DNA from 3 places in the Brevundimonas sediminis genome. Region 2 is predicted to be linked to each of the others. Evidence: predicted binding sites of a transcription regulator. Region 2 holds the regulator's gene; each other region holds the start of a gene.

Region 1 (10,397 bases), on a different contig from region 2:
TGACGCGCGGCGTGCCGACGGCCGGCCGGATCGCCTCGGGCGCCACGGTCGAACGCGAGACCGGTTTCGAACTGGCCAATATGAACGAGGTCCGGCTGACCCTGCGCAATCCCGACTTCACCACGGCCCAGCGGGTCGCGGCGGTCATCAACCAGTCCTATCCGAACAGCGCCCTGGCGGAGAACGGGACGGTCGTGGCCCTGCGGGCGCCCGCCGGGCTCGGCATGGCCGGCTTCATCAGCCGGGTCGAGAACCTGCCGGTCTCGGTCGATGCGCCGGCCAAGGTGATCATCGACGAGGTCAATGGCGTGATCGTCATGGGCGATGCGGTGCGCGTCTCCACCGTCGCCATCGCCCAGGGCAATCTGACGGTCTCCGTCCAGGAGAGCCCGATGGTCAGCCAGCCGGAACCCTTCAGCCGCGGCGGCCAGACCGTGGTGGTGCCCCAGTCCGACGTGCAGGTCGAGGAGGAGCGCGGCGTGCAGATGCGGATGGTCGGCGGCGGCAGCTCCCTGTCCAGCCTGGTCAACGGCCTGAACGCCCTCGGCGTCAGCCCCCGCGACATGATCAGCATCCTGCAGGCGATCAAAGCCGCCGGCGCCCTGCAGGCTGACATCGAGGTGATGTGACGATGAGCGATCTCACCCTCGCCTCCCCCTACTCCGGCGGCCTGCCCGCGACCGGTGTCCAGACGCCACGCGGCGCGGATACGGCCCGCATGCGCGAGACCGCGGAGCAGTTCGAGGCGTCCTTCCTGTCGCAGATGCTGAAGCCGATGTTCGAAGGTCTGAAGACCGACGGCATGTTCGGCGGCGGCGAGGCCGAGGGCCAGTGGCGCAGCTTCATGATCGACGCCATGGCGAAACAGACGGTCAAGGCCGGCGGCATCGGCCTTGCCGACCAGGTCATGGCCCAGATGATCCGGATGCAGGAGCAGGGACAGTCATGACCGAGGCAATGAACGCCACCGCCCGTGTGGACCAGATGACCGATCTGACCGAGCGGCTCACGGCCTGTCTGATCGCGGAGGCCCGGGCCTTCGAGACGCGACGGCCGCAGGACGCCGCGGCGACCGTCGCGGCGACGCAGGAACTGGCCAACACCTACCGGCGGGAATCCGCCCAGTTGAAGGCCAATCCGGCGGCGATCGCCGGCGCCCCCGCCGCGCGGCGCTCAGCCCTGGTCAAGGCCACGGAAGCGTTCGAGGCGGTGCTGACGCGGCACGCCCGCGCGGTCGAGGCCGCGCGTCAAATCTCCGAAGGTCTGGTGAAAACCATCGCGGCGGAGGTCGCCGCCCAGCGCGGTTCGCCGTCCGCGTACGGCGCTTCGGGCAAGGCCAACACCGCCGATCCCCGCGCCTTCGCGTTCAACCGGACCGCTTAACCCTGGGCGCACACGCGCAAAGGCGTTTTTAACGCAAGTCGGCGTATGGCTCCGGCATGAACATGAAATCGCGCCTTCTCGGCATGGCTTTCGCGGCTTCCGACGTGCTCCTTGAGCTGGACGGGGAGTCGGTGACCTTCGCCATCGGCGCGGGGCCTGTGCCGGGCGTGGACCCCGGCGCGGCCTGGAGCGGCCAGCCGCTTGAAAGCTTCCTGGGCGATGCGTCCCGCGCGCGGGTGATGTCTGCGGTTCGGGCCCTGTCTCCGGGTGTCCGCTCCGCGCCGGTCGACGTCGAGATCCTGACCGGCGACGGCCGGGCGCGTAAGGCCGTTCTGCGGGCCTTCCTGTTGCCCGATCTCGCGCCTTTCGTGTCCTGCGCCGTGGCCTGGCAGGGCGTGGCCTATCAGGCGGTCGCCCCGCAGACCGAGCCCCTGCTCGACGCCCGGGGGCTGCTCAAGCGTCTGAGCGGCTTGCTGGGAGCGGGCGCCGTGCCCAACCCGCCCGGCCTGAGCGTCGACTTCGTCGAGATTCCCGGTCTCGACGCGCTGGACGACGACGCGCACCGCAACGCCGCCCAGAGGATCGAGGCCTGCCTCCAGTCGGCCTCGCTGAACGGGGCCAGCGCCGCGAAGCTGGCGCCGGACCGGTTCGCCCTGATGCGGAACAGCACGGACATCGTGGACCTGACGGTCGAGATCCGCGCGCTCGGCGCGGCGGAAGGTCTGGACCTGTCCGCCCAGGCCAGCCGGGCCGACATCGGCGCCGTGGAGGCCGCCGTCGCGGTGCGCACCCTGCGACTGGCGCTGAATGAATGTCTGAAGGACGGCGTGACCGCAGGCGATCGGTTCGCAGAACGTCTGCGCCGCACGGTCGAGAACGCCGACCGTTTCCGCGGCATCGTCCGGACCCGCGACTTTACCCTCGCCTGGCAGCCGATCGTCTCGCTGGACACCCGCCTGGTGCACCATTTCGAGGCCCTGTCCCGCTTCGGCGGCGCCCATCAGGCGCCGACCGGCCCGATCGCGATGGCGGAGGAGCTGGGGCTGATCGAGGACTTTGATCTGGCTGTCGCCGAAAAGGCCGTGTCCCAGATGCGCAAGCCCGGCTTCGGGCTGGTCAAGGCCGCGATCAATGTGTCGGGCGTTTCGCTGGGCGATGACCGCTACGTCGAGGGACTGCTCCGGATGACCGCCGCCGCGCCGGAGGTTCGCAAACGCCTCATGGTCGAGGTGACCGAGACGGCGTCGGTGCCGGACCTGCCCGCCGCCAACCGGCGCCTGCAGGCCCTGCGGGAGGCGGACATCCGCGTCTGCCTGGACGACTACGGCGTGGGCGCGGCGTCGCTGGACTACCTGCGTCAGCTGTCCGTGGACCTCCTCAAGCTGGACGGGGTCTTCGCACGCGAGCATCAGGCCGATCCGAAGGTCCAGGCCCTGGCCAGTCACCTGCTCAAGCTCTGCCAGGAGCTGAAGATCCAGACCGTGGCCGAGATGATCGAGACCGAGGAGCAGGCGGCCGCGATGAAGGCCCTCGGCGTCGACTTCGGTCAGGGCTGGCTGTTCGGCCGTCCTGCCGAGACCCCCGTCGTCGCCGCGCCCGTCACCAACCGACGCCGGGGCGAGGTCGTGGGCTGGGGCTAAAGCGCCAGCGTCCGGTCCACGCCGATCGCCTGCAGGAAGTCCGGGTCGTGGCTGACGACCACCAGGGCTCCGTCGTAGTCGCGCAGCGCGGCCTCGATCACCGCGATCGAGTCCAGATCGAGATGGTTGGTGGGCTCGTCCAGAATCAACAGTTGCGGCGGATGATCGCCGCCGGTGACGCAGGCCAAGGCGGCGCGTAGCCGCTCTCCTCCGGACAGCGCCTCGACCGGCTTGTGAGCCGCCGCGTTGCGAAAGAGGAACCGGGCCAGGGCGGCGTGAGCCGCGTTGATGTCCAGCCCCGGGTTGAGACGTCTGCAGGCCTCCAGCAGCGTCTCACCGGGGCGCAGCAGGGCTGCGTCCTGATCCAGAAGCGCCGCCGCGACAGGACGATCAACCCGGCCGGACGTCGGCTCGAGATCGCCGGCGATCACCCTGAGCAGGGTCGATTTCCCGGCGCCGTTCGGCCCCGTGACCGCCAGTCGCTCCGGACCGGTCAGCGCCAGCGACACCGGGTGAAGAATGCTCCGGCCGTCGGGGGCGGACCAACGCGCCTGTTCAAGCGTCAGCACCGTGCGGCCCGCCGCCAGCCCGGTCGGCGGCAACTGCAGGTCCATGGCCCGGCCCCTTTCGACACGGGCCCGGGCGGACGCCAGACCGGCCTCCGCCGCCTCGATCCGGCGCTCCGTCAGGCGGCCTTCGCGCGCGCCGGAGTTCTCCGCCCGTTCAGCCATGGAGCCGAGCAGGATCTTCGGTTCGGACGTCTTCATCGCGAAGGCGCGGCCGGCCCGGTCCCGCCGGGCCTTGCGCTCCAGGGCCTTCTGCCCCTCGCGCGCGGCGGCGGTCGCCTCACGCCGGGCGGCGTCGAGGTCCCGTTCGGCGGCGGCGCGCTCGGCGGCCTTCCGCCCGGCATAGAGATCATAGCCGCCGCCATGGACCGCGACGCCGAGGCTGGAGAGCTCCACGATCCGGTCCATGGACCTGAGCAGGGCCCGGTCATGGCTGGCCACGACCGCGCCGCCGGGCCAGCGCGCCAGCAGGGCGGCGATCTGCGCCCGCCCATCCCGGTCCAGATGGTTGGTCGGCTCGTCCAGCACCAGCAGGTCCGGCGGGTCGAGCAGCAGGGCCGCCAGGCGGAGGCGGGTCTGTTCTCCGCCGCTGAGCGACGCCGTCGGTCGGGCGAGGTCCAGGCCGGCGAGGCCGACCTCGGCGAGCGCCGCCGAGACCCGGTCGTCCAGTCCCCAGTCGGCCGCTTCCAGATCGCCGGGGCCGCCGTCGCCGGCCAGAATACGGGCGATGACATCCAGGGCGTCGGCGACGCCCAGCGTTCCGGCGACGGTTTCGGAGGGGGCGGGATCGGGCCTCTGCGCCAGCCAGGCGACCCGTCCGGCCTGGGTGACAACGCCGTCAACCGGCTCCGCCAGGCCGGCGATCAGACGCAGGAGGGTCGTCTTGCCCGAGCCGTTCCGGCCGACAAGTCCAACGCGCTCCCGCCCGAAGGCGAGGGTCAGATCAGAGAAAAGGGTCTGGCCGTCAGGCGTGCGGGCCGCGACGCGAGCGAGCGTCACGAGCGCGGATGCGGACGGGCCTGGGCTTCGGAGTGAGGGCATAGGCGAGCACGAGCAGCAGCGGGGCGGAAAGGGCGAAACCGGTTTCCAGCGTGCTGATCATGATCGTCGGGCCTCCAGTGAACTCACTCGATAGCGAAAGGATGGGTGCGGATCGCCTTCCGTGCAAGCCTTTTCAGGTCTGGCCGCGCTGACGAGACCGTGAAAGGCTGCGTCCCGGGAGGATTTCCATGCGCCATCTGATCCGCTTCGCCGCCGTTGCGGCCCTGCTCGCCACCGCGGCCTGCGCTCACGGCCCCGAGGCCGCCGCCCCGCCTCCGGACTATACGCCGCTGGAGACCCGGCCGACCGGTCCGCACGCCCGGCTGTATGCCGACTGCATCCGGCAGGCGGCCGAACGCGGCGCCTACAGGCAGGTGATCGACGGCGGCGACGAACTGCTGCTGTTTACCTGTGACGGCCCGCTCGCGGCGGCGTTCTGGCAGGCCCTCGGGCCGCACAGCGAGCGGGTGGGCAGCGGGTTCGAGGAAGGCGGGCGCCGGTACCGGTCGACCGCGCCGGTCATCCGTAACCTGATCGGTGTGGACTATTGCTCCGTGGATGCGTCCGGCGGCGACGCCCGCTGCCTGCTGACCTTCAACGCGGGCGACTTCCTGATCGCGGATGACTGAGGCCAACGGCGTCCCTACATCCCGACCATGACCCACGCCGACACCGCTGACGCCATGGCCGAGCGCCGCAAGGCCGCGACGGATCGCATTCGCGCCGGAACCGGAATCGACGAGGCGATGATCGACCGGCTGGTCGAGGCCTTTTACGCAAGGGTCCGCGACGACGCCCTGATCGGCCCGATTTTCGCCGAGCGGGTCGAGGACTGGGCGCCGCATCTGGCGCAGATGAAGCTGTTCTGGTCGTCGGTCGCCCTGTCGACGGGCGTCTATCAGGGGCGCCCGATGCCGAAGCACCTGCCCCTGCCCGTCGACGCGACCCATTTCGACCGCTGGCTGTCCCTGTTCGAGGAGACGACCCGCGAGGTCTGCCCGCCTGACGCCGCCGCCCACTTCATGGAACGGGCCCGCCGGATCGCCGCGAGCCTGGAACTGGGCGTGGCCAATGCGAACAGCGTCCTTCTGGGACCGGGAGAGCGTTACCGAAGGCCGTGGACGCCGCAGGACTGAGGGGCTGCTGCCACCTGCTGTCAGCAGGCTGGCGAAACCGGAGGTGAGTTCCTATAATGTTCTTGCTGATTTTCCCGAACTGTCCCCCATATAGCGCTGTCGCGCCGGACCCTCCCCGGCCCCTCCGCGTTCTCCGGATTCCATGACCGAAAAGCACAACTTCATCCGCGTCCGCGGCGCCCGCGAGCACAATCTCAAGGGTGTCGATCTCGACATTCCGCGCGAGAAGCTGGTGGTGATGACGGGCCTGTCGGGCTCGGGCAAATCCTCGCTCGCCTTCGACACCATCTATGCCGAGGGCCAGCGCCGCTATGTCGAGAGCCTGAGCGCCTACGCCCGCCAGTTCCTGGAGCTGATGGGCAAGCCGGACGTGGACCTGATCGAGGGCCTCAGCCCGGCCATTTCCATCGAGCAGAAGACGACGTCGAAGAACCCGCGCTCGACCGTCGGCACCGTGACGGAGATCCACGACTACATGCGCCTGCTCTGGGCGCGGGTGGGCATCCCCTACTCCCCGGCCACCGGCCTGCCGATCGAGAGCCAGACCATCTCCATGATGGTCGACAAGCTGACGGCCCTGGCCGACGGCGAGCGCATCCTGCTGCTGGCCCCGGTCGTCCGCGGACGCAAGGGCGAGTACAGGAAGGAAATGGCCGAGTGGCAGCGCGCGGGCTTCCAGCGCGTGAAGATCGACGGCGAGTTCTACGCCATCGAGGACGCCCCGGCGCTGGACAAGAAGTTCAAGCACGACATCGACATCGTGGTGGACCGGATCGTCACCAAGCAGGGCCTTGAGGGTCGCTATGCGGACAGCCTTCAGACGGCCCTGGGTCTGGCGGACGGCATTGCTGTGGCGGAGTGGGCCAATACGATGGAAGGCGAGACCGGGCCGCGCCGGATCACCTTCTCCGAAAAGTTCGCCTGCCCGGTCTCGGGCTTCACCATCAGCGAGGTCGAGCCGCGGCTGTTCTCGTTCAACAACCCGTTCGGGGCCTGCCCGGTCTGCGACGGCCTGGGCGTGAAGCTGGCCTTCGACGCCGATCTGGTAGTGCCGGATCGGGACAAGAGTCTGCATGCGGGTGCGGTGGCGCCCTGGTCGCGCGGCCCTTCGCCGCTCTACACCCAGACCCTGCAGTCGCTGTCGACCCACTATGGCTTCTCGATGGACAAGCCCTGGCGCGAGCTGCCGGGCAAGGCGCAGACCGTGATCCTGCACGGCTCGGGCGGCGAGAAGATCAAATTCGTCTATGACGACAACGCCCGGAAATACGAGACTCTGAAGGCCTTCGAGGGCGTGATGCCGAACCTCGAGCGTCGCTGGCGCGAGACGGACTCGGCCTGGGTGCGCGAGGAACTGGGCCGGTTCCAGTCCGAAACCCCGTGCGAGGCCTGCGGCGGAAAGCGGCTTAAGCCGGAGGCGCTGGCGGTGAAGATCGCCGGCGAGGACATCGCCGAGGTCTCCTGGCTGTCGATCCGGCATGCCCACGAATGGTTCCTGGGTCTCGAGGGCAAGCTGACCGACAAGCAGATGGAGATCGCGCGGCGGATCCTGAAGGAGATCAACGACCGCCTCGGCTTCCTGAACAATGTCGGCCTGGACTATCTGAACCTGTCGCGCAGTTCCGGCACCCTGTCCGGGGGCGAGAGCCAGCGCATCCGTCTGGCCAGCCAGATCGGTTCGGGCCTGACCGGCGTCCTGTATGTCCTCGACGAGCCGTCCATCGGCCTGCACCAGCGTGACAACACCCGCCTGCTGGAAAGCCTGAAGGGGCTTCGGGACCTCGGCAATTCGGTACTGGTGGTCGAGCACGATGAGGAAGCCATTCTCACCGCCGACTATGTCATCGACATGGGGCCGGCGGCCGGCGTTCACGGGGGCACGGTCTGTGCCCACGGCGCCCCCGCAGAGGTGATGGCCAACCCCAACTCCCTGACCGGCAAATACCTGACCGGTGAGAAGGAGATCGAGCTGCCGCCCGAAGGCCGTCGTCCGGTCAACCGCAAGCGGATGCTCAAGGTCTCGGGCGCCACGGGAAACAATCTGAAGAACGTCACGGGCGAGATCCCCGTCGGCCTGTTCACCTGCATCACCGGCGTGTCCGGCGGCGGCAAGTCGACCTTCACCATCGAGACGCTCTACAAGGCGGCCGCCCGTCGCCTGAACAATGCGTCCGACGCCCCGGCCGCCTTCGACCGGATCGAGGGACTGGAGCAGTTCGACAAGGTCATCGACATCGACCAGTCTCCGATCGGCCGCACCCCGCGCTCGAACCCGGCCACCTATACCGGCGCCTTCGGCCCGATCCGCGACTGGTACGCCGGCCTGCCCGAGGCCAAGGCGCGGGGCTACGGCCCCGGCCGGTTCTCCTTCAATGTGAAGGGCGGACGCTGCGAGGCCTGTCAGGGCGACGGCCTGATCAAGATCGAGATGCATTTCCTGCCGGACGTCTACGTCACCTGCGACGTCTGTCACGGCAAGCGCTACAACCGCGAGACGCTGGAGATCGTGTTCAAGGGCAAGTCCATCTCGGACGTCCTTGATATGACGGTGGAAGAGGCCGCCCGCTTCTTCTCGGCCGTGCCGTCGATCCGCGACAAGATGCAGACGCTGGAGCGGGTCGGTCTGGGCTATGTCAAGGTCGGCCAGTCAGCCACGACCCTTTCCGGCGGCGAGGCCCAGCGGGTCAAGCTGTCCAAGGAGCTGTCGAAGCGGGCGACAGGCAAGACCCTCTACATCCTCGACGAGCCGACCACGGGCCTGCATTTCGAGGACACCCGCAAGCTGCTGGAGGTGCTTCAGGAGCTGGTCGAGAGCGGCAACACGATCGTGGTGATCGAGCACAACCTCGATGTCATCAAGGTGGCCGACTACCTGCTGGACTTCGGGCCCGAGGGCGGTGACGGCGGCGGCGAGATCGTGGCCGTCGGCACGCCCGAAGAGGTGGCGAAGAACCCGAAGAGCTGGACCGGAAAATACCTCAAGGAGGTGCTGGACCGGCACGAGGCGCGTCGCAAGGCGCGGGTGGCCGGACTGTCAGAGGCTGCCGCCAGGCCGGCGAAGGTCAAGGCGAAGGCGCGGGCCTGACGGTCCGCGCCGGTCGCGCGTTCAGGGTTTCGGCAGGTCGCGGGCGATCACGGCGAAGGGGGCCCAGAGCAGGGTCGAGACCATCGCCATGCCCAGAGGCAGCAGCAGCAGGGTCAGCAGGGCGCCGACGGCCGCGATCGGGGTTCCCGGCCCGCCGCTGGCCATGGCGACGCTCAACGGCCAGCCGATGAGGACCAGAAGCAGGACGACGATCGCCGCGAGCGCCAGAACCACGATGTTCAGGCCCAGAAGCGGCCAGAACAGGGGACGGGCCGCCTTCCAGGCCTCCGCAAAGGCCAGCCGCTCCCGCACGAAGGTCAGCGGGACGGCCAGACAGAGCCGCACCGACACCCAGATCATCAGGCCGGTCACCGCCAGCCAGACCACGGCGCCCGCGATCATTCCGCCGGCCGCCGTCGCCCAGGTCACCAGCGCCTCGCCCCCGAAGTTGAAGAGGACGCTGATGCAGCCCAGCACCAGCGCCGCGACCAGCACCCGTCCCTCGTCGCGGCCCAGACGAAGGAAGGCGAAGCGGGGCGCTTCCGGGGTCAGAACGGCGCGATACACCGCAGCGCCCAGCACGGCCTGCATGACCACAGCGATCGGGATCATCAGCAGGGAGGTCCGTTCCAGAGCCGCGGTGGCGTCCGCGGACAGGCGGGCGGCGTCGCCGCCGGCGGCCGCGAACTCCTCCATGAACGGCGCGACCAGAGGCAGGGCCGCCAGCAGCATCACGATCAGGCCCAGCAGCCAGACTCCGCCCCAGGCCGCGATCACGCCGGGCCGTCGACGGCTGATGCGGAAGCCTTCGAAGGCGGCTTCGGTGGCGTTGATCTTCATGGGAGGACTCCGTGACTCGTCGCCCGTTCTAGTGACAGGTCCGGCAGGTGTCAGTGGAAATCCGACCGGGTGCGACCGGCGGTCCCGCGCCGGTCCCGGATGTTGGTGCTGGCATCTGACGGCGAGGCCGCTAGAACGCCCGCATGAGCACGCCCCCCTCCCCCTCTCCCGTTCACGTCATCGGCGGCGGCCTCGCCGGTTCGGAAGCCGCCTGGCAGATCGCCAACGCCGGCGTGCCCGTCATCCTCCACGAGATGCGCGGCGTGCCCGGCGTGAAGACCGACGCGCACCAGACGGACGGGCTGGCCGAGCTGGTCTGCTCCAACTCCTTCCGCTCGGATGACTGGGAGTATAACGCGGTCGGCCTGCTCCATGCCGAGATGCGGGCGCTGAACTCGATCATCATGGCCTGCGGCGACGCCCATCAGGTGCCCGCGGGCGGGGCTTTGGCCGTGGACCGCGACGGCTTCTCTCAGGCGGTCACGGCGAAGCTGGAGGCCCATCCGCTGGTCACCCTGGTGCGCGAGGAGATCGCCGGCCTGCCGCCGGAAGAGTGGGACAATGTCATCGTCGCCACCGGCCCCCTCACCTCGCCCGCGCTCGCCGACGCCATCCTGAAGGCCACGGGGGAGGAGAGCCTGAGCTTCTTCGACGCCATCGCCCCCATCGTCCACGCGGACAGCATCGACTTCGATATCGCCTGGCG
Region 2 (10,397 bases):
CAGCGCGACCTTCTCCAGCTCCTTGGCGACGACGAACAGCGGGTCGTTCTGGCGGCCGGTCGCTTCCAGGACCTCGTAGGCCGACTGCTGCATGACCTTCGCGCGCGGATCGTAGTTCTTGTACACGCGGTGGCCGAAGCCCATCAGCTTGTACTTGCGGTCCTTCACGCCCTGGATGAACTCCGGGATCTTGTCCGGAGTGCCGATCTCCTGAAGCATGTTGAGCGCCTCCTCGTTGGCGCCGCCGTGCGACGGGCCCCACAGGCAGGCGATGCCGGCGGCGATACAGGCGAACGGATTGGCGCCCGAGGAACCGGCCAGACGGACGGTCGAGGTCGAGGCGTTCTGCTCGTGATCGGCGTGCAGGGTGAAGATGCGGTCCATGGCGCGGACCAGGCGCGGATCGACCTGGTAGTCCTCGGCCGGGACGGCGAAGCACATGCGCAGGAAGTTTTCGGCGTACGACAGGTCGTTGCGCGGCGAAACGAAGGGCTGGCCGATGTGGTATTTGTAGGCGCGGGCCGCGATGGTCGGCATCTTGGCGATCAGACGGATGGCCGAGATGTTGCGCTGCACCGGATCATGGATGTCCAGGCTGTCGTGGTAGAAGGCCGACAGGGCGCCGACGGTGCCGACCATGATGGCCATCGGGTGGGCGTCGCGACGGAAGCCCTCGAAGAAGCGGTCGAACTGCGCATGCAGCATGGTGTGCATGGTGATGCTGTTCTTGAAGGCGTCGTACTGCGCCGCGTTCGGCAGTTCACCGTGCAGCAGCAGGTGGCAGACTTCGATGAAGTTCGAATCCGAGGCCAACTGGTCGATCGGATAGCCGCGGTGCAGCAGCACGCCGGCGTCGCCGTCGATGAAGGTCAGGCCGGACTCGCACGAGGCGGTCGAGGTGAAGCCCGGGTCGAAGGTGAAGGCGTCGGTACCCGCATACAGCTTGCGGATGTCGATGACGTCGGGGCCGGTGGAGCCCGCCAGCACCGGAAGTTCAACGGACTTTCCGGCGTAGTTGAGGGTCGCCGTACCGGCGGGTTTGGCTTGTTCGGTCATTTCAGCCCCTTTGTCAGAACGGTCTCGCGCGGGGAGGCGACGGACCGCGTTTCATTTGTGAACTTCACTTAGTCTTTCGCAGCGCATCATCCAAGCGCCCGAGGCTTTCTTCTCGTCCCAGAGCGGCCAAAGTTTTCGCGATATCGGGCGAAGCGGCCCCGCCGGTCAGGGCCGCGCGGGTCGCCGGACCGATTTTGCCGAAGCCCACGCCTTCCTCTTCGGCGAACGCCTTGAGCTCGCTTTCGAGAGCGAAGACGTCCCAGCTGCCGAACAGATTCAGACGGTCGCGGAGGCGGCCGATCCGCTCGCCGGATTCGCCCGACAGAAGGCCGAGGCCTTTTTCATCGATGGAAAGCGGCCGGGTCTTCAGGGCGAAGGCCGTCTGGTCGGCCAGCTCCAGCGTGGTCTTCGCGCGGTCCTTCACGAACGGCATGGCGCGCAGCAGGCGGGCCTCGTCGTCCGGCGCGAGGGCGTGGCCGCGGGACAGGTGAACGTCCAGGGTCATCTTGGCCAGCCGGTCGTCCTGGGCCAGCCGGATCCAGTGGCTGTTCACGTGGGCCAGCTTGTCGAAGTCCAGCCGCGACGGCGCCTTGCCGATACCTCCCAGATCGAACCAGGCGCGCGCCTGCTCGTCCGAGAACAGTTCGTCGTCGCCGTGGGCCCAGCCGAGGCGGGCCAGATAGTTGCGCATGGCCTCGGGCAGGTAGCCCATCTCGGCGTACTCATGCACCGCCTGCGCCCCGTGCCGCTTGGACAGCTTGGCGCCGTCCGGACCGTGGATCAGCGGGATGTGGGCGAAGGTCGGGCGCGTCCAGCCGAGGGCGTCATAGATCAGGCTCTGGCGGGCGGCGTTGTTCAGGTGATCGTCGCCGCGGATCACATGGGTGACGCCCATGTCGTGGTCGTCGACGACCACGGCAAGATTGTAGGTCGGGGCCCCGTCCGAGCGCAGGATGACCAGGTCGTCCAGGGACGCGGTCTCCCAGCGCACCGTGCCCTGCACCGCGTCCTCCACGACGACGGGGGCGTCCGCCGGGCGGCGGAAGCGGACGGTGTGGGGCTTGAGCAGGTCATCGACGGTCGGCTCGCGATCGCGCCACGGGGACTCGAAGGTTCGGCCTTCGGCCTTGGCCCGATCGCGCAGGGCGGCGGTTTCATCGGCGGTCAGGAAGTCGCGATAGGCGTGGCCGGTCTCGAGCAGCTGCTCAGCCACCTCGCGGTGGCGATCGGCGCGCGAGAACTGGAACACCGGCTCCTCGTCGGCGAACAGCTCCAGCCAGGCCATGCCGTCGAAGATGGCCTTCACCGCCTCGTCGGTGGAGCGCTCCCGGTCGGTGTCCTCGACACGCACGAGAAACTTCCCGTTGTGTCGTCGTGCATACAAATAGTTGAAAAGCGCCGTGCGGGCGCCCCCTATGTGCAGGAAGCCGGTGGGCGAGGGGGCGAAGCGGGTGACGACTTCGGCGGAGGAGGAGGGGGAGGAGGTCATTGCAGGTCGGTCCGATCGGGCCGTCCTTATACCCCCGCTCGCCGCAAAGCCTAGGGTCCGGGACCGGATCGTCGGATTTCTGGAGCGCGAGGTCGCGAGCCAGACCCTGCGCTGGCGGTTGTGGACGCCGGTGGCCTTCGGCGGCGGCTGCGCGACCTATTTCGCCTTCCGGAGCGAACCGTCGGCGTGGCTCCTGCTGCTGGCGGCCGGGCTGCTTTCGGGCGTTTGGCTGATCGCCCGGCGACGGCGTGTGGCGCGGGCGGGGAGCCTGTGCCTGCTGATGCTGGCCAGTTTCGCCCTGGGGCTGGCGGCGGCGAAGCTGAGGACGGACGCGGTCGCCGCGCCGATCGCCCCGGCGCTGGACGGGCCGACGGTGATCGAGGGCTGGGTGGTCGATGTCGACAGCCGGGGGGCGGCGGGTCCGCGGGTGATCGTCGCCCCGGTGCGGATCCGGGGCCTGGCGCCCGAGGCGACGCCCGTCCGCGTCCGCGCCACCGTCAGGGATGCGACGCCGCCCGCGCCGGGCGAGGCGATCCGGCTGTTCGGCATCCTGAACCCGCCGCCCGCGCCGGCCAGCCCCGGCGCCTATGACTTCGGCCGCACAGCCTTCTTCCAGCGGATCGGCGGGGTGGCCTTCAGCCTGGGCGAGACCCGGTCCGCCGTCCTGCCCGAGGCGCCGATGCGGCTCAGGCTGGTGATGAAGGTCAACGCCCTCCGGTTCGATCTGGCGAAACGGATCGTGGCGCGGCAGGGCGAGCGGGCGGGCGGGGTGGCGGCGGCCATGACCACGGGGCAGGAGGCCTGGCTGGACCCGGCCCAGGTCGATGCCATGCGCGATTCCGGGCTGGCGCACATCCTGTCGATCTCCGGTCTGCACATGGCGGTGGTCGGCGGCTTCGCCTTCTTTCTGGCGCGGCTGCTGATCGCCCTGTGGCCGTGGCTGGCGCTCAGGGTCCCGGGCAAGAAGGTGGCGGCGGTCGCGGGTCTGTTGGCGGTGGGGACCTATCTGGTCATCTCTGGCGCGCCGCCCCCGGCCGAGCGGGCGGCGGTGACGGCCTCCATCGCCTTCCTCGCCGTCCTGTTGGACCGGCAGGCGATCACCATGCATGCGCTGGCGGTGGCGGCCTTCGTGGTGCTGGTCCTCCAGCCCGAGGCCGTCGTCACGCCCGGATTCCAGATGTCCTTCGCGGCCACGGCGGCCCTGGTCGCCCTGGTCGAGGCCTGGCCCCGGCGGCCGAAGGAGATTTCCGCGCCCTGGCCGATCCTGGCGGTGCAGCGGACCGGCGCCTGGATCGGGGCGGCGGTGCTCGCCAGCCTCGTCGCGGGGGCGGCGACCGGGCCGTTCGCCATGCAGCATTTCAACCGCTCGGCCATGTACGGGCTGGCGGCGAACCTCGCGACGGTGCCCCTGTCGGACTTCGTCATCATGCCGATGCTGGCGCTGGGCGCCTTGCTGGAGCCCTTGGGACTGGGCGCGCCCTTCCTGTGGCTGGCGTCGCGGGGAATCGAGGCGATGCTTCTGGTCGGCGAGCGGGTGGCGGCCCTGCCCGGCGCGGTGCAGACGATCGCCAGTGCGCCCGGGGCGGCCCTGCCGACGGCCTTTCTGGGCGTCCTGTTCTGCTGCCTGTGGCGCGGTTCGTTGCGATGGCTGGGGTTGCCGCTGGCCTGCGCCGTGCTGATCTGGCCCCGTCCGGCGCCGCCCGACCTGTGGATCGGCGACGGGGGATTGCAGGCGGCGTGGGTCGAGGACGGACGGGCGACGGTGGTGCGGCCCGGCGTGCGGCAGTTTGCGGTCGATGTGTGGACCCGGCGCCAGGGGCTGGAGGCCATGGAGCGTCCGGCGGAAGGGTGGACCTGCGGCCGCTTCTCCTGCGCGCCGGAAGCGTCAGGACCGGTGGCGCTGTGGTGGGGCCGGCGGGCGCCGACGGATGAACAGCTGGACGGGCTGTGTCGATCTGCGCCAGTCGTCAGTGTACGGACGGTCGTGAGCGCCTTGCCGCCATCCTGCGCCGGAACGCTGGTTCTGGACGGGCTCGACTACGCCCGGGGCGGGGCGGTGGAGCTGAAACGCGAAGGACCCGCCGCGGCGAACCGCTGGCGGGCCCTGTGGGTGTCTGACGTGCGCGGCGAGCGGCCGTGGAGCCGCTACGGCGACGCCGCCACCGTCAGTGATAGCGGCGGATGAGGCCGACCAGCTTGCCCTGCACGGCCACCTGATCGGCGCCGTAGATCTTGGTCTCATAGTTGCGGTTGGCGGGCTCCAGCGCGATGGACGCGCCCTTCTTGCGCAGGCGTTTCAGCGTGGCCTGTTCGCCCTCGACCAGGGCCACCACGATCTCGCCCGACGAGCAGTTCTCGGTCGATTTGATGATGACCATGTCGCCGTTGAGGATGCCCGCCTCGATCATCGAGTCGCCCTCGATCTCGAGCAGATAGTGTTCGCCCGAGCCGAGCATGGCTTCCGGCACCGGATAGCGGGCGGTCTCGTGCTCGATGGCGTCAATGGGGGTGCCCGCCGCGATCTTGCCCATCAGGGACAGTTCGCGGGTGTCATTGGCCGGTTCGGCGGCCTTGGGACGGCCGCCGCCCTCGATCACGCCGGGCTTGAAGCCCGCATGGCCGCGCGGCGCGCCGGCGGTGGCCTGTTCCGGCAGCTTCGTGACTTCCAGCGCCCGGGCGCGGTGGGCAAGGCGGCGGATGAAGCCGCGTTCCTCGAGCGCCGTGATCAGGCGGTGGATGCCCGACTTGGACGCCAGATCCAGCGCCTCTTTCATCTCGTCGAACGACGGAGACACGCCGGTCTCCTGAATCCGCTCGTGGATGAACATGAGCAGTTCGTGCTGTTTGCGGGTGAGCATGCAGACCTCGAGGCGAATCCGGTTTCCAGAACGCTAGCGGAACAAACCGCAAACGTCCAGAAACTGTTCCTGAGGTGTTCCGGTTAAGGCAGGGTTACCGAAGCAGCGCCCGCGTCGCCGCCTCCACGTCGTCCTGACGCATCAGGCTTTCGCCGACGAGGATGGCCTGGGCATGGGCGTCCGAGACCCGTTGCACGTCGTCCGGGGTGAAGATGCCGCTTTCGGCGACCAGCAGGGCCTTGACCGGGCTGAGCATGGCGAGGCGTTCGGTGGTCTCCAGATCGACCTCGAAGGTGCGCAGCGAGCGGTTGTTCACCCCCACCAGATCGCCGCCCAGCTTGCAGGCGCGGGCCATCTCGGCTTCGTCGTGGGTCTCGATCAGGGCGTCCATGCCGAAGCGTTCGGCCTCTGACAGCAGTTCGGCGGCGAGCTTGTCGTCGATCATGGCCAGGATGATCAGGATGCAGTCGGCGCCCAGGGCGCGGCTCTCGGCCACCTGCCAGGGGTCGACCAGGAAGTCCTTGCGCAGGCAGGGCAGGGCGACCGCGTCGCGGGCGGCGGCGAGGTAGCTGTCGTCGCCCTGGAAGCTGGGGCCGTCGGTCAGGACGGACAGGCAGGCGGCGCCGCCGCGCTCATAGGCCCTGGCCAGCTCCGGCGGATTGAAGTCGGCGCGGATCAGGCCCTTGGACGGGCTGGCCTTCTTGATCTCGGCGATCAGGGCGGGGCGGCCGGTCTCCTCGACGTGGCGGTCCAGGGCGGCGCGGAAGCCGCGCGGAGCCGAGGCGAGGGCGGCGCGGGCCTCGACGGCGTCCTGCGACAGGGCGGCTTTCCGACCGGCGACGTCCTCGCGCTTGTAGGCGGCGATGCGTTCCAGCACGTCGGTCATGCCGTCTCCTCTTCCTCGATGGGCGTATTGGTGGCCTCGACCAGTTCGGCCAGGGCCCTGGCCGCGCGGCCGTCGTCGATGACAGCGGCGGCCTGAACCGCGCCCTCGGCCAGATCGGCGGCCTTGTCCGCGACCACCAGGGCGGCGGCGGCGTTCAGCAGGACCACGTCGCGATAGGCGCCGGTCGCCCCGTCCAGCAGGGCGCGCAGGGCGGTGGCGTTCTCCTCGGCGTCGCCGCCGCGGATGGCGCTGATGTCGTGGCGGGAAAGGCCCGCGTCCTCGGGCGCGACGGTGAAGCGATGGACGGCGCCGTCCTTCCATTCCGCCACCTCGGTCTCGCCGGTGACGGTCAGTTCGTCGAGGCCCTGACCGTGTACGGTCCAGGCCCGGATCGCGCCCAGACGCCCCAGCACCTCGGCCAGGGGCTCGAGCAGGCGGGGATCATAGACGCCCATGACCTGCCGCTTCGCCTGCGCCGGATTGGACAGGGGGCCCAGGAGGTTGAAGACGGTGCGGAAGCCGATCTCGGCCCGCACCGGCCCGACGTGGCGCATGGCCCCGTGGTAGGTCGGGGCGAACAGGAAGGCGATGCCGGCCTTGTCCAGCGCGCGCAGTTGCTGCGCCTCGCTGGCCTGCAGGTTCACGCCCAGCACCGACAGGACGTCGGACGAGCCGGATTTCGAGCTGAGCGCCCGGTTGCCGTGCTTGGCCACCTTCAGTCCGGCGCCCGCCAGCACAAGGGCCGCGGCGGTGGAGATGTTGTAGGTGTGCTGGCCGTCGCCGCCGGTGCCGCAGGTGTCGATCACCTCCCACGGATGATCCAGCGTCAGGGCCGCCTCGCGCATAGCGGTGGCGAAGGCCGCGATCTCGCCGACGGTCTCGCCGCGGATGCGCAGGGCGGTGACGGCGGCGGCGACCTGGGCCGGAGTCGGCTCGCCGCGCAGACAGGCGGCGAAGAAGGCGTGCGCCTCCGCATCCGACAGCACCTGACCGTCGACCAGTTTGGCGAGGATCGGCTTGACGTCCGCCACGTCAGACCATCGCGGTCCGGCGCACGTTCGCCAGGTCGAGGAAGTTGGCCAGCAGGTCGTGGCCGTGCTCGGTGGCGATCGATTCCGGGTGGAACTGGACGCCGTGGATCGGGCGGGTCCTGTGGGCCAGTCCCATGATCTCGCCGTCGGCGGTCCAGGCGGTGACCTCCAGCACGTCCGGGAGGGTCTCCCGCTTCACGGCCAGCGAATGGTAGCGGGTCGCGGTGAAGGGCGAGGGCAGGCCGCGGAAGACGCTCTTGCCCTCATGCAGGATGGGCGAGGTCTTGCCGTGCATCAGGGCCTTGGCCCGGATCACGTCGCCGCCGAAGGCCTGTCCCATCGACTGGTGGCCCAGGCAGACGCCGAAGATCGGCATGTCCAGCGGCGCGGTGTCGATCAGGGCCAGGCAGATGCCGGCCTCGTTCGGGGTGCACGGGCCCGGCGACAGCAGCACCGCCTCGGGCTTCAGCGCCCAGGCTTCGGCGGCCCTCAGGTCGTCGTTGCGCACGACCTTTGTCTCCGCGCCCAGCTCCGCGAGGTAGTGGACGAGGTTGTAGGTAAAGCTGTCGTAGTTATCGACGACGAGGATCATGGCTCTGCTTCTAGGGACTGGCGGCGGTCAGGCCAAGCACCGAGGGTGCGGTAAGATGACGTTAACCTTGTTGACCCGAATTGGGACGCTTCGACGGGGGAGGCTTCCATGGCCGACGGGATCCAGAAGGCGCGTGCTCTGCTGATGACGCCGGAGGCGGTGGCGACCAGCCCCTGGGCCGCCCTCGGCGCTGCGGCGTTGGCGGCGACGGCGGCGGTGCTGATGGCCGGGGTGGTGATCCTCGGACCGGGCGTCCGCTTCCAGGACGCCCCGCCCGTGTCTCAGGACCTGTTGCCGAACGGATAGCGCCATGCCTCGTCCGCGGCCCGCATCGGGGCGCGGGCCTTGGCCCGGGTCTCCGCATATTCCGCCGCCGGATCGCTGTCCGACACGACGCCGGCGCCGGCCTGGACGTGGATCTGTCCTTCGGTGAACAGGGCGGTGCGCAGGACGATGCAGATGTCCGCCTCGCCGCCCGCCGAGATATAGCCCACGCCGCCGCCGTAGCCGACGCCGCGCTTCACCTCTTCCAGCTCGTCGATGATCTCCATGGCCCGCACCTTGGGCGCGCCCGAGAGGGTGCCCGCCGGCAGCGCGGCCAGCAGGGTGTCGACGGCGTCCAGCTTCGGATCGGCCACGCCCTGCACGTCCGAGACGATGTGCATGACCGAGCTGTAGCGCTCGACCACGAAGCTCTCGGTGACCTCGACGGTGCCCGGCGCGGAGACCCGGCCCACGTCGTTGCGGCCCAGATCGAGCAGCATCAGATGTTCGGCGCGCTCCTTGGGATCGGCCAGCAGTTCAGCTTCCAGCGCCTTGTCGGTTTCCGGCGTCTCGCCGCGGGGGCGGGTGCCCGCCAACGGACGGATGGTCACCCGGCCGTCCTTCAGGCGCACGAGAATTTCCGGGCTCGAACCGGCCAGCTGGAAGTCGCCGAAGTCCAGGAAGAACAGATAGGGTGACGGGTTCTGTCGGCGCAGGGCGCGGTAGAAGGCCAGCGGATCCGCGTCCCAGTCCGCCGAGAACCGGTGGCTGAGCACGACCTGGAAGATGTCGCCGGCGCCGATGTAGTCCTTGGCCCGGGCGACCATCTGGCCGAACGCCGCCTCATCCACCGGAGAGACGAAGGCCGGGCCCGGCGCCTCGACCGGCGCGGGAATGGCGGGCAGGGGTGTCCGCAGGTCCGCCTCGAACCGGTCCAGTCGGGCGACGGCGGCGTCGAAGGCGGACCGGGCGTCCAGGCCGCTGTCCGGATAGGCGGCGGAAACCAGCACGATCTCGTGCTTCACGGAATCGAAGATGCCGACGATGGCCGGGCGGGTCAGGACCGCGTCCGGCAGGTCCAGCGGATCCGGGTTGGGCTCGCCGAGCGGCTCGAGCAGCCGGACCATGTCATAGCCGAACACCCCGAACAGACCCGCGGCCATGGGCGGCAGGTCATCCGGCAGGTCGAAGCGCGAGGCGGCCATCAGGGCCCGCAGCGAGGCGAGCGGATCGTCGCCGTCAGGCGCATACTGACCCGCGGCGATGGCGGCTCCCCCGCGCGCCAGTTCCGGCTTGCGGTCACGACAGCGCCAGACGATGTCCGGCTCCCGGGTGATGATCGAGTAGCGGCCGTTGACGGCGCCGCCCTCGACGGACTCCAGCAGGAAGGCGTGGGCGCGGCCGCGACCCACCTTCAGGAAGGCGGAGACCGGGGTCTCCAGGTCGTCCACCAGGCGGCGGACGACGACCTGCGGCCGGCCCGAGGACCAGCCTTCCCGGAAGGCGGAGAAGACGGCGGAAGAGTCCGCCGACGTCATTGCGCGGGCGCGGGAGTCGCGCCGCCCGGCGCGGCGGGCGCCACTTCCGGCAGGCCGAGGGCGACGCGGGCGCGAGGCTCGCTGAACTGCGCCTTCTGGCTTTCGGCCGCGGCCTTGATCGCCGTCTCGCCGAACCCGTTCAGCGCTTCGCTGGACAGACGACCCTGGTACTGCGCGGCGGCTCCGGCGGCGAGCGTCGGGTTCGGCGCGATGATGCGGTCGGTGCGGCCGATCACGAAGCTGTCGGCGGCCTGTTGCTGCGAGAAGATCTGTCCCGGCGGGGTGCTGAACACGCCGGAGATCACGCCGCGACCGCGGGTCTGGTCCTGCGCGCTGATGGCGGAGCCGGACTGCAGGGTCGCGCCGGCCGAGCGGGCGACGGCGGCGATGTCCTCGCCACCGCGGACACGCGCGGCCAGGGCGTTGGCGTGGTTGGTCAGCAGGCGGGCGTTCTCGCGCGCGGTCCAGGCGCTGGCCAGACGGCTGCGGAAGGTGGCGTCGCTCAGCGGCGGCACGGCGGCGGCGTTGATGCGGTCCAGTCGGATGACGGCATATTCGCCCTGGGCGATCGGCAGGACCTCGCTCTCGGCGTTGGCGGAGAGCTTCCACATCGCTTCCAGCAGTTGGGGCGGCATCTGGAAGTTCGGTTGCACGGGGCTGCGGCCATCGCGCTGGATCGGCGG
Region 3 (10,397 bases), on a different contig from region 2:
CGATCACCCGGACCAGCACCTGGCCCTGATCCTGGAACGCCGCGGCCTGTTCCGCTGGCAACTGGCGGCGATCGATCTGCAGAGCGACGGGGCGTGAGCGGCTCCTGGGCCGACGTCGGGCAGACCGTTGAAGATCTGGTGGCGGAACGCCCCGACGAATACGGTTCCGAGGTGCGGGCGGTTATGGCCGACCTTCTGGCGCTGATGGAGAGGCTCGACGGCGCGCGGCCTTACATCGGTCCCGGCTACTGGCCGACCTTCGTCCTGAACTTCGATGAGCCCGGTTTCGAGAATCTGCAGCTGGAAGTGTTCGGGGACCGGATCGAGGTCTACCGGTTCACGGACCAGCTTTTCGATGTCCGGGAAGAGAAACACGTGCCCGGAGAAGGCTTCTCTGAAGCCTTCATCCGGGACCTGCCGACGTCGAACGCCTAGCCCAGCGCCGCCCGCACCGCCGCCAGGCCGTCCTCGGCCTTCGAACCGTCCGGGGCGCCGCCCTGGGCGAAGTCGGGCTTGCCGCCCGCGCCCTGACCGCCCATCGCCAGCACCGCCGCGCGGGCCAGATCGGCCGCATTGACCTTGCCGACGATGTCCGAGGTCGCGGCGACGGTGACCGCCGCCTTGCCGTCGGTGACGCCGATCAGGGCGACGACGCCCGAACCGACCTGTTTGCGGAAGTCCTCGGCCACGCCGCGCAGGCCCTTGCCGTCCACGCCGTCGAGGACGCGGGCGATCAGCTTGACGCCGTTGATCTCTTCCGGCGCCGCATTGGCGCCCGAGCCGCCGCCCAGGGCCAGCTGCTTTTTCAGCTCGGCGACCTGCTTCTCCAGCGCCTTGACCGAGGTTTGCAGACCTTCGACCCGGCCGGCCACATCGCCGGTCTGGACCTTGAAGTCGCGGGCCAGCTTGCGGGTCACCCCGGCCTGTCCTTCCAGGTACAGACGCGCGGCCTCGCCGGTCAGGGCCTCGATCCGGCGAACGCCGGAGGCGACGCCGGTTTCCTGAATGACCTTGAACAGGCCGATGTCGCCGGTGCGGGCCACGTGGGTGCCGCCGCACAGTTCGACGGAGTAGGGGGCGTTGTCGCTGACCAGCGAGCGGCCCAGCGTCAGGACGCGGACTTCCTCGCCGTACTTCTCGCCGAACAGGGCGATGGCGCCGGCCTCGATGGCGGCCTCGGGGGCCATCAGTTTCGTTTCCGCCGGGACGTTCTGACGGATGACCGCGTTCACCTCGGCCTCGATGGCCGCCAGCTCGTCCTCGGTGACCGGGGCGGCGTGGCTGAAGTCGAAGCGGGCGCGTTCAGCGTCGACCATCTGGCCCTTCTGGGCTACGGCCGCGCCCAGCACATTCTTCAGCGCCGTGTGCAGCAGGTGGGCCGCCGAGTGGTTGGCGCGGGTGGTCAGACGCTTGCCGGCGTCGACCGTCTGGGCCGCGCGGGCGCCGATCTCCAGCCTGCCCGCGGTGATCTGGGCCGACAGGACGTGCAGGTCGCCGGCGTGCTTCTTGACGTCGATGACCTCGGCTTCACCGCCGGGCCATTCGAAGGTCCCGTGGTCGCCGGCCTGACCGCCGCTCTCGGCGTAGAAGGGGGTGGTGTCGAACAGGACCTCGACGATGTCGCCGGCCTCGGCCGAGTCCACCGGTGCCCCGCCGTTCATGATGGCCAGGACCTCGCCCGAGCCCTCGACAGCGTCATAGCCGGTGAAGACCGTCGGCCCCAGACGGTCGCGCACGGACAGCCATTCGGCGGCGTTGGCGGTCTGGCCCGAGCCCTTCCAGTTTTCGCGCGAGCGCTGGCGCTGCTCGGCCATGGCGGCCTCGAAGCCGTCCACATTGACCGAGAAGCCGCGACGGCGGGCCTCGTCCTGGGTCAGGTCCAGCGGGAAGCCGTAGGTGTCGGACAGGGTGAAGGCCGTCTGGCCGTCCAGCATGTCGCCGGGGCGGAAGCCCTGCACCGCGGTGTCGAACAGGGCCATGCCCTTCGACAGGGTGGTGCGGAAGCGGATCTCCTCCTGCTTCAGCGTGTCCTCGATGAAGGGCTGGGCGCGCTTCAGCTCGGGATAGGCCTCGCCCATCTCGCTCACCAGCGTCGGCACCAGACGGTGCATCAGCGGGTCGGCGGCGCCCAGCAGGTGGGCGTGGCGCATGGCGCGGCGCATGATGCGGCGCAGGACATAGCCCCGCCCTTCGTTCGACGGCGTCACGCCGTCCGCGATCAGGAAGGAGGACGAGCGGAGGTGGTCGGCGATGACCTTGTGGCTCGACGCATGGGCCTCATCCGACTTCGTCGAGGTGGCCTCTTCCGAGGCGGCGATCAGGGTCTGGAACAGGTCGGTGTCGAAGACCGAGTTCTTGCCCTGCAGCACCGAGGCGATCCGCTCCAGCCCCATGCCGGTGTCGACCGAGGGCTTCGGAAGGCTGCGAACGATCTGGTCGTTCTCCTTCTCGAACTGCATGAAGACATTGTTCCAGATCTCCACGAACCGGTCGCCGTCCTCATCGGGCGAACCGGGCGGGCCGCCGGCGACGTGGTCGCCGTAGTCGTAAAAGATCTCGGTGCAGGGGCCGCAGGGGCCGTTGTCGCCCATAGCCCAGAAATTGTCGCTGCCGGCGATGCGGACGATCTTGTGATCCGGGAAGCCGGTGACCTTCTTCCAGATGTCGAAGGCCTCATCGTCGTCGATGTAGACGGTGACCATCAGCCGGTCGGGCGACAGGCCGAAGTCCTTGGTGACCAGCGACCAGGCGCGGTCGATCGCGTGTTCCTTGAAATAGTCGCCGAAGCTGAAATTCCCCAGCATTTCGAAGAAGGTCAGGTGGCGCGCGGTGTAGCCGACGTTATCCAGGTCGTTGTGCTTGCCGCCGGCGCGCACGCATTTCTGCGAGCTGGTGGCGCGGGGCCAGGGCGGGTTGGCGGCGCCGGTGAAGTAGTCCTTGAACGGGACCATGCCCGCGTTGACGAACATCAGCGTCGGGTCGTTCTGCGGCACCAGCGGAGCCGAGTGGACCTTCTCGTGGCCGTCGGCCGCGAAGAAATCGAGATAGGTCGAGCGGATCTGTTTCAGGCTGGTCATAAGAACGATCGTGCTAGCGGGGGCCGGACGCCGGACGGCGTCGGGGGAAGACCGGGCGTCATATAGGGATTTCGGAGGGAAATCACCTGTCCGCGCCCCGCTTCGGTCAGGGCGCGTCCCATTGGAGTTCGGCGGCGCCACGGTGTCGGCGCCCATCTGTCGAACAAACACAGGGATCAGCCGCGCGCGCCATTTCCCGTACTCCGCCGGATGGGTCAGTGCGGCGAAGCCTTCAGCCTCCGGAAGCCCGTCGACGCCCTGCCCGGCGGTGACCGGACCGGCTTCAGGACTATGGACGTCAACGTGGCCCGGCTCGCCGTCGATGACCCCGCCGCACCAACCCGGTCCGACGCAGAGCTCTCTCATGAGGGCGTTACAGCGGGAGGCCTGCTTCATCCGGGAAGTCTGTGGCCGGACCCGCTCGAGGGCAGGACGGGACCGCCCGGATTCGCCGGGCCGGATGACGGATCACCGGAGCGGATCGCACGGGGAGCGGACGCCGAAGGCGGCGGGTGTGAAGGGCGTGTGGGCGCGGACCGTTCGGCAACCGTTGCGGTAACAGCTATTTGACTTGCAGCTCAAGGTTACAGGCCTGCCAACTCGGGATTGCACATGTCGTGCAACTTGCATTGGAGGATGTGATGAAGCTGAAGACCCTCGGCCTCGGCGCCCTGACGGCCGTTCTGGCCACCCTGGGCTCCGCCACCGCGATGGCGAACGGCGGCTACACCTGGTACGACAACCAGTACTATCCGCTGGCCTTCTCCTACACCTACTACGCGGACGCCGCGAAGACCCAGCCGCTCGGCACGGTCACCGACACCTGCGTGACCAGCTATGATCCGATGTACGCGGCCCAGGTGTCGGTGCCCTACATCCCGACGGCCTACTACGACGAAGAGTTCATCTACCACTGCGGCGACATGGGGCCGGTCCTCCTGCCCTGACGAAAAAAAGGCCGCTCAACCCCGGCGGGGAGTTGAGCGGCCGCTCCGTCCGGTCCCGGCCCGGCGGGGTCGGATGGCGGGTCGCCGGACCGGATCGGAGAAGTGTCTGCAGGCGGCGCGAAGGAGCCGAAGCCCGGGCCCGGGATGTCGCCGGTCAAGGCGTGCGAAGGACGCGGGCGCTGCAGGCCCAGACGGCTTCGTCTCAGTCCCGGGCGTCCGGGCCGCTCGTCCCCCGCGAAGGCAGGGGGAGGGCGATCAGCCCTCCAGGTCCTGCCCCTCGTCCGGCTCGGGCGTGCCGAGCATGTCGTCGGCGATCTTGTTGGTCGAGGCGCGCACGGCCTTCTCGATCGCCGCGGACACATCCGGATTGGCCTTCAGGAAGGCGCGAACGTTCTCGCGACCCTGACCGATGCGGGTCGAGTCATAGCTGAACCAGGAGCCCGACTTCTCGATGATGCCGGCCTTGACGCCCAGGTCGATGACCTCGCCCAGCTTGGAAATGCCCTCGCCGTACATGATGTCGAAGATGACCTCGCGGAACGGCGGGGCGACCTTGTTCTTGACCACCTTCACGCGGGTGGTGTTGCCGACCACCTCGTCCCGGTCCTTGATGGCGCCGGTGCGGCGGATGTCCAGACGAACCGAGGCGTAGAATTTCAGCGCATTGCCCCCGGTCGTGGTTTCGGGCGAGCCGTACATCACCCCGATCTTGTGGCGGATCTGGTTGATGAACAGGACGATGCATTTCGACTTGTTGATCGAGGCCGTCAGCTTGCGCAGGGCCTGGGACATCAGGCGCGCCTGCAGGCCGGGCAGGCTGTCGCCCATCTCGCCCTCGATTTCCGCGCGCGGCGTCAGGGCGGCGACCGAGTCGACCACCACGATGTCCACGGCGCCCGAGCGCACCAGGGTGTCGACGATTTCCAGCGCCTGCTCGCCCGTGTCGGGCTGCGACACCAGAAGGTCGTCCAGGTTGACGCCCAGCTTCTGGGCGTAGACCGGGTCCAGCGCGTGTTCGGCGTCGACGAAGGCGGCCACGCCGCCCTTCTTCTGGACTTCCGCGACGGTGTGCAGGGCCAGGGTCGTCTTGCCCGAGGATTCCGGTCCGAAGACCTCGATCACCCGGCCGACCGGCAGACCGCCGATCCCCAGGGCCATGTCCAGACCGAGCGACCCGGTCGAAACGCTTTCGATCTCCGCGACCTGCCCGGCCTTGCCGAGCTTCATCACCGAGCCCTTGCCGAAGGCGCGATCGATCTGGGCGATCGCCGCCTCCAGAGCGCGTTGCTTGTCGCCGTCTTCCTTGCCTACCAACTTCAGAGCCGCCTGTGACATTGCCTTCGTCTCCCTTGCCATGATTCCCATCTGGTTTCGGGAGAGACCCGCCACGGACCCGCCCCCTCGTTGTGTGAGGCGGACTATGGACACGTTTTGTTCCGGTTCACAAGATGTTCTCTTTCTGTCCTTGCGAAGTTCCCGTTCCATGCGTCCAGAAATGACGCATCCGTTCATCTTCCGGCCGGGCGTCGAGCGAAGGCCGATGTCGGAAAGCTGATATCCGCCAGTCTCTTGAGCCTGTCAGGGAGTCGCGGCCGCGATCATGGGCTCGACCAGGGTCGCGGCGCCGGACAGGCCCGCGCCCAGCAGCAGGACGGCCAGGGCGATCATCAGCACGGGGCGGCGAGCGGCGCCGTCCGGGCCGAGCGGCCGCACCAGCATCAGTCCGGGCAGGCCGAGGATCGCCAGCACGCCGGGCAGGTCCATGCCGATTCCGAGGAAGACCGGATGCGCCAGGCCGACCAGCCAGGCGCCGCCGAGCACGGCCGTCAGCGCGACGGGCAGGGGGGCGGTCGGCTTGAGGAAGGCGGGGTCGTGGAGGGCGGCGACCATCGCCGCCCCGGCCGTCAGCAGGGCCGGCCAGAGCAGGAGGAAGGCCGTTCCGGGCGCCGCCGCCTGGGCGCCGGCCGCGAGGACGAGCATCAGGGCGATCAGTCCGGTCCAGCCGCCCCACAGGGTCCGGGCGGCCAGTTGCGGCGCGAGGGACAGGCCCGCCGCCATGCCGCCCGCGATCAGGACGGGCCAGCTCAGGCCCGCCAGCGGCACGCTGGCCAGGGTCAGCATCGCAAGCGCGCCGGCGGAGACCCGGCGATCCGGCCGGGCGCGGCCGCCGAGGACGGCGAGGATCATCGCCAGGACGGCGATGGCGGCGCCCGCCTCGAGCCAGGGCAGTCGCGCCAGCAGGGTGTAGTAGGCGTCCGCGCTGTCGATGCGTCCGGCCATCGGTCCGCCCAGTGCGCGCACCACGTGCAGGACCACCCATCCGGCGGACAGGAACCACAGGCCGTCCACCATCCCGCGGCCCACCTCGGCGGCGGTCAGCCCCATGCGCCTGCGGGCCAGGGCGCAGGCCGCGCCCAGCAGCCCCGCCGCCAGACCCCACAGGATCCAGCCGGTCTCCGGCGGATAGTGGATGATGATCCGGCCGAACAGGTCGGCGAAGACGGCGTCGCGTCCGGCCGCCGGCAGGGCGGGCGCCCGCAGCAGGGCGTCGGCGCTCTCCAGCGCCTGGGCGCCGATGTGCTGGACGCTGCCCTGATCCAGTTGATCCGGGGTCGAGGACGCCGCGTGGTACTGGTCGGGTCGACCGATGAAGGCGAAGTTCAGCCCCTGCACCCCGCGCCGCGCCGGGATGGTGAAGTCCGTGCCGTTCGGCATCTGGCGGTAGACGAACACCGCCAGGGCGTTGGAGGTCACCCCGCCCCCGATCCGGGGGGCGCTGTCGGCGAACAGGGCGACGGTCTCCGCATTGCCGACCCCGGTTTCGAACATCATGGCCCGGCCCCCGCCGCCGCGCGCCTCAAGGTTGACCACCGCGCCGATGCGGTCGCGCAGGGGGTGGCCGCCCCAGAAGACGCGGGCGCCGTCCAGGTCCAGTTCCTCGCCGTCGGTCAGCAGGACCACCAGCGTGCGGTCCGCCGGTCCCCGCGCCCGGATCGCCCGGACCGTCTCCAGCACCGCCGCCACGCCGCTGGAGTCATCGGCCGCCCCCGGCGAGTTCACCGTGGTGTCGTAGTGGGCCATGAGGGCGACGGCGGGCAGGGTCGGATCCCGCCCTGGCAGGACGCCGACCAGATTGGTCACGCTGTAGTCGGCGGCGGCCGGATCGCCCCCCGCCCGCTCCAGCCGGCGGATGGCGCCCGGCGACAGCGGGCCGGTCTGGGTCGAGGTCTGCAGGCCCAGCGCGCCCATCCGTTGGGTCAGATAGGCCTGCACCCGGACATGCTCGGCCGAGCCGACCGGGTGCGGCTGTCGGGCGATGGCCCGGATGTCGATCATCGCCCGGTCGCTCGAGAAGGCGGTCGCGGGCGCCGTGGCGGGGGCCGGCCGGGGGACCTGCAGGGTCAGCACCCCGACGCCCAGCGCGATCACCAGAGATCCGATCAGCCACCACAGCCGCATGAAGACGCTCCCCTGTCCAGACGACGGCGACGCTAGGGCATCCCGGCGGATTAGCGAAGGGGGATCAGGCCGCGCGACGGATCGACGAGGGCGCCTTCACGAACAGGCCGCGGCGGCCGGACACGGCGCGGAAGGCCACGCTGTCGCCGTCGATCCGCTCGTCCGGTCCGAGGAACAGGACGCCGTCATCAACCAGTCGTCGCTCCAGATTGTCCAGCACCTGCGTCCGACGGGCGGGGTCCACGTCGTCCAGCAGGTTCCGGCAGAAGATGACGTCGAACCGGACGTCGTCCGTCGGCGCGTCCAGCAGATTGGCGCGGGCGAAGTGGACGGCGGCGCGCAATTGCGGCTTGGCGATCCACGCCTCGTCGGTCTGGTCGAACCAGCGCAGCATGGTCTCGGCCTTCAGACCTCGCTGGATCTCGAAGCCGGTGTAGGCGCCGGTGCGGGCCTTCTCCAGCGCCCGCTGGGACAGGTCGGTGCCGGTCACCTCGACCGGCGCGCCGATCTCGAGCCCGGTCATGGCGATCGACAGCGCCTCCTGCCCGGTCGAGCAGCCGGCCGACCAGATGCGCACCGGCTGGCCGCTGCGCGCCCGGCTGAGCGCGGGCAGCAGTTCCTTGCCGAGGGTGTCGAAGGTCGGGCGGTCGCGGCGGAACCAGGTTTCGGGGTTCAGCAGGGCCTCGATGATCGCCCAGCCCAGGGTCGCCACCGGCTTGGCCCACAGCGAGGCCAGCATGGCGTCCACAGTCTCGAACCCCTCGCGGCGGGCCACCGGCCCCAGCCGATGCTCGGCCAGCTTCATCCGGTCGCGCGCCAGCCGGAACCCCGCGCGCGAGGCCATCAGCGATTGCAGGCGATCGAAATCCTCCGGCGACATGGGTTCAGACGGCCCCCACCTCGGCGAATTTCGAGCTCAGGATTTCGCCGTCGAACGGCTTCATCACATAGTCGTCGGCGCCCGCGGACAGGGCCTCGGCGATGCGGTCGGCGCGGGTCTCGATGGTGCAGAACAGGACCTTGGGCGCGTCGCCGCCGGGCAGGGCGCGCAGGCGGCGAAGGAAGGTCAGCCCGTCCATCACCGGCATCGACCAGTCCAGCAGGATCACCTCGGGCAGCAGGCCGGCGCAGAAGGCCAGGGCCTCGGAGCCGTCGGCGGCTTCATCGACCTCGAAGCCGAGGCCCTCGACGATGCGCCGCGCGACCTTCCGGATGATCCGGCTGTCGTCGACGATCAGACAGGTCCTGGGGGTCAAGCGCATATCCTGAAGGCGACTCGGGCCGCAACGCCCGCGTGTGCATTGTCCTTTATGATCGCCCCGACCCGGTTAACGAGTCCTTGGGAAACCGGCTTAAGCCTCAGTTAGGCATGCGGGCGGTCAGCGACACCCGGCCCTCTTCGGTCTGGACGTCCAGCGCGCCGCCGGCGTCGCGGGCGGTCAGCCACAGCCAGTAGGGCTGGATCCACTGGCCGGGAAGGCCCTCGGTCAGCGGCTGTCCCGCCAGACCGGCCACCGCCTCGCCCTTCAGCCGCGCGCGCGGTCCCTCGGCCCGGCCCTCGATCACAATGCCGTCGCTGGCGATGTGGGTGCGCACCGTGGCGGTCCCGCCGGAGGGCAGGGCGGCCATGGTCAGATAGGCCAGGTTCACCAGCGCCCGCGCCTGCGGCTTGGAATAGGTCCCTTCGGTCACGGCCCAGTCCAGGGTCGCGCGGCCGCCTTCCGTCAGGCCCGTCACCAGCACGCCCAGCTCGGCGCCCGAGAACCGCTCGGCCGACGTCGCGGCCCCGAACGCCACGCGGGCGAAATTCACCAGGGCGATCATCTTCTTCGAGCTGGCCTCGATCAGGCCCATGGCGTCGTCGCGCATGTCCTGGGCGGTCGGGTCCTTCAGCAGGTCCAGACCCGAGCTGATCGCGCCGGCCGGGCTGATGAAGTCATGGCACAGCTTGCCGGCGATGAGGGTGGCGAGGGCCTGTCCGTCGGGCAGGGCGGGAGTCGGCGCGGTGTCGGTCATCGGGTCCGGGAGAGAGCGTGCGGAGTATCCCCAAGGCTGACCTGATTTGCCGGTTCTTCAAACCGCCGGGATGCTCTATCGGTCCCGGCATGAGCAAACGACTGATCGCCGACCTCGCCTCGGGCGCCCTGGCCGAAGCCCTGGCCGACATCGCCGAGGACGCGGCCCGCGTGATCCTGCCCTACTGGCGCAACGGCGTCGTGGCCGAGACCAAGGCCGACGACAGCCCCGTCACCCGGGCGGACCGGGAGGCGGAAGCCCTTATTCTGGACCGCCTGGCGACCCTCTATCCCGGCGTGCAGGCCGTGGCCGAGGAACAGGTGGCGGCCGAGGGCGCGCCCGCGACCCTGAAGGAATGGTTCTGGCTGATCGATCCGCTGGACGGCACGCGCGGCTTCGTCGAGGGCCGTGAGAGCTACACGGTCAACATCGCCCTGATCCATCGGGACACGCCGGTCGCGGGCGTGGTGACGACCCCGGCCACCGGCGTCACCTGGCGCAGCGGCGCCCCCGGAAAGGGCGCCTTCCGCCGCCGGTTCGGCGAGGCCTGGGCGCCCATCCAGGTGCGGGAGCGCCCGGCGGCGCCGATCGCCCTGATGAGCCACAGCCTGACCGATGAGGAAGCCGACCGTCTGGGCGTCCGCTACGGCTGCGCCCAATGGCAGGGCATGGATTCCTCGCTGAAATTCTGCCTGATCGCCGAGGGGCGGTTCGACGCCTATCCGCGGGTCGGCCCCACGTCCGAATGGGACACGGCGGCCGGGCAGGCGGTGCTGGAAGCCGCGGGCGGACGGGTCATGGCCGAAGACGGCGCTCCGCTGCGCTACGGCAAGCCGGGACACGCCAACGGCGGCTTCGTGGCGCTGGGCGGCTAACGGACGCCGGTCAGGCGGCGGGT

Evidence for each region. Region 2 encodes LexA, which represses DNA repair genes until DNA is damaged. Its sites were predicted from a motif close to ATGTTCNCNANNTGTTCT; they were not measured.
Region 1: a site for LexA is predicted at 5,812-5,829, ahead of uvrA (excinuclease ABC subunit UvrA). Genes of this name have one in related genera too.
Region 3: a site for LexA is predicted at 5,462-5,479, ahead of recA (recombinase RecA). Genes of this name have one in related genera too.

Annotation. Positions count from the first base shown of each region.
Region 1 covers NZ_JBLYQK010000006.1:21,030-31,426, reverse strand. The annotation lists gene ACLQ7T_RS05305 (flagellar basal body P-ring protein FlgI) at 1-629, shown strand, start outside; gene ACLQ7T_RS05300 (rod-binding protein) at 632-949, shown strand; gene ACLQ7T_RS05295 (flagellar basal-body protein FlbY) at 946-1,383, shown strand; gene ACLQ7T_RS05290 (EAL domain-containing protein) at 1,446-3,023, shown strand; gene ACLQ7T_RS05285 (ATP-binding cassette domain-containing protein) at 3,020-4,588, opposite strand; gene ACLQ7T_RS05280 (hypothetical protein) at 4,554-4,691, opposite strand; gene ACLQ7T_RS05275 (hypothetical protein) at 4,819-5,259, shown strand; gene ACLQ7T_RS05270 (group III truncated hemoglobin) at 5,287-5,766, shown strand; gene uvrA (excinuclease ABC subunit UvrA) at 5,909-8,851, shown strand; gene ACLQ7T_RS05260 (hypothetical protein) at 8,873-9,691, opposite strand; gene trmFO (methylenetetrahydrofolate--tRNA-(uracil(54)-C(5))-methyltransferase (FADH(2)-oxidizing) TrmFO) at 9,835-10,397, shown strand, end outside.
Region 2 covers NZ_JBLYQK010000015.1:25,882-36,278, reverse strand. The annotation lists gene gltA (citrate synthase) at 1-1,056, opposite strand, end outside; gene gltX (glutamate--tRNA ligase) at 1,121-2,545, opposite strand; gene ACLQ7T_RS09945 (ComEC/Rec2 family competence protein) at 2,508-4,730, shown strand; gene lexA (transcriptional repressor LexA) at 4,711-5,403, opposite strand; gene trpC (indole-3-glycerol phosphate synthase TrpC) at 5,498-6,289, opposite strand; gene trpD (anthranilate phosphoribosyltransferase) at 6,286-7,320, opposite strand; gene ACLQ7T_RS09925 (anthranilate synthase component II) at 7,322-7,912, opposite strand; gene ACLQ7T_RS09920 (peptidoglycan-binding protein) at 8,021-8,218, shown strand; gene trpE (anthranilate synthase component I) at 8,194-9,714, opposite strand; gene ACLQ7T_RS09910 (peptidylprolyl isomerase) at 9,711-10,397, opposite strand, start outside.
Region 3 covers NZ_JBLYQK010000032.1:3,544-13,940, forward strand. The annotation lists gene ACLQ7T_RS13730 (DUF2939 domain-containing protein) at 1-97, shown strand, start outside; gene ACLQ7T_RS13735 (hypothetical protein) at 94-435, shown strand; gene alaS (alanine--tRNA ligase) at 432-3,077, opposite strand; gene ACLQ7T_RS13745 (hypothetical protein) at 3,719-4,024, shown strand; gene recA (recombinase RecA) at 4,280-5,359, opposite strand; gene ACLQ7T_RS13755 (M20/M25/M40 family metallo-hydrolase) at 5,603-7,483, opposite strand; gene ACLQ7T_RS13760 (CheR family methyltransferase) at 7,548-8,363, opposite strand; gene ACLQ7T_RS13765 (response regulator) at 8,368-8,745, opposite strand; gene chpT (histidine phosphotransferase ChpT) at 8,843-9,499, opposite strand; gene cysQ (3'(2'),5'-bisphosphate nucleotidase CysQ) at 9,589-10,374, shown strand; gene ACLQ7T_RS13780 (hypothetical protein) at 10,385-10,397, opposite strand, start outside.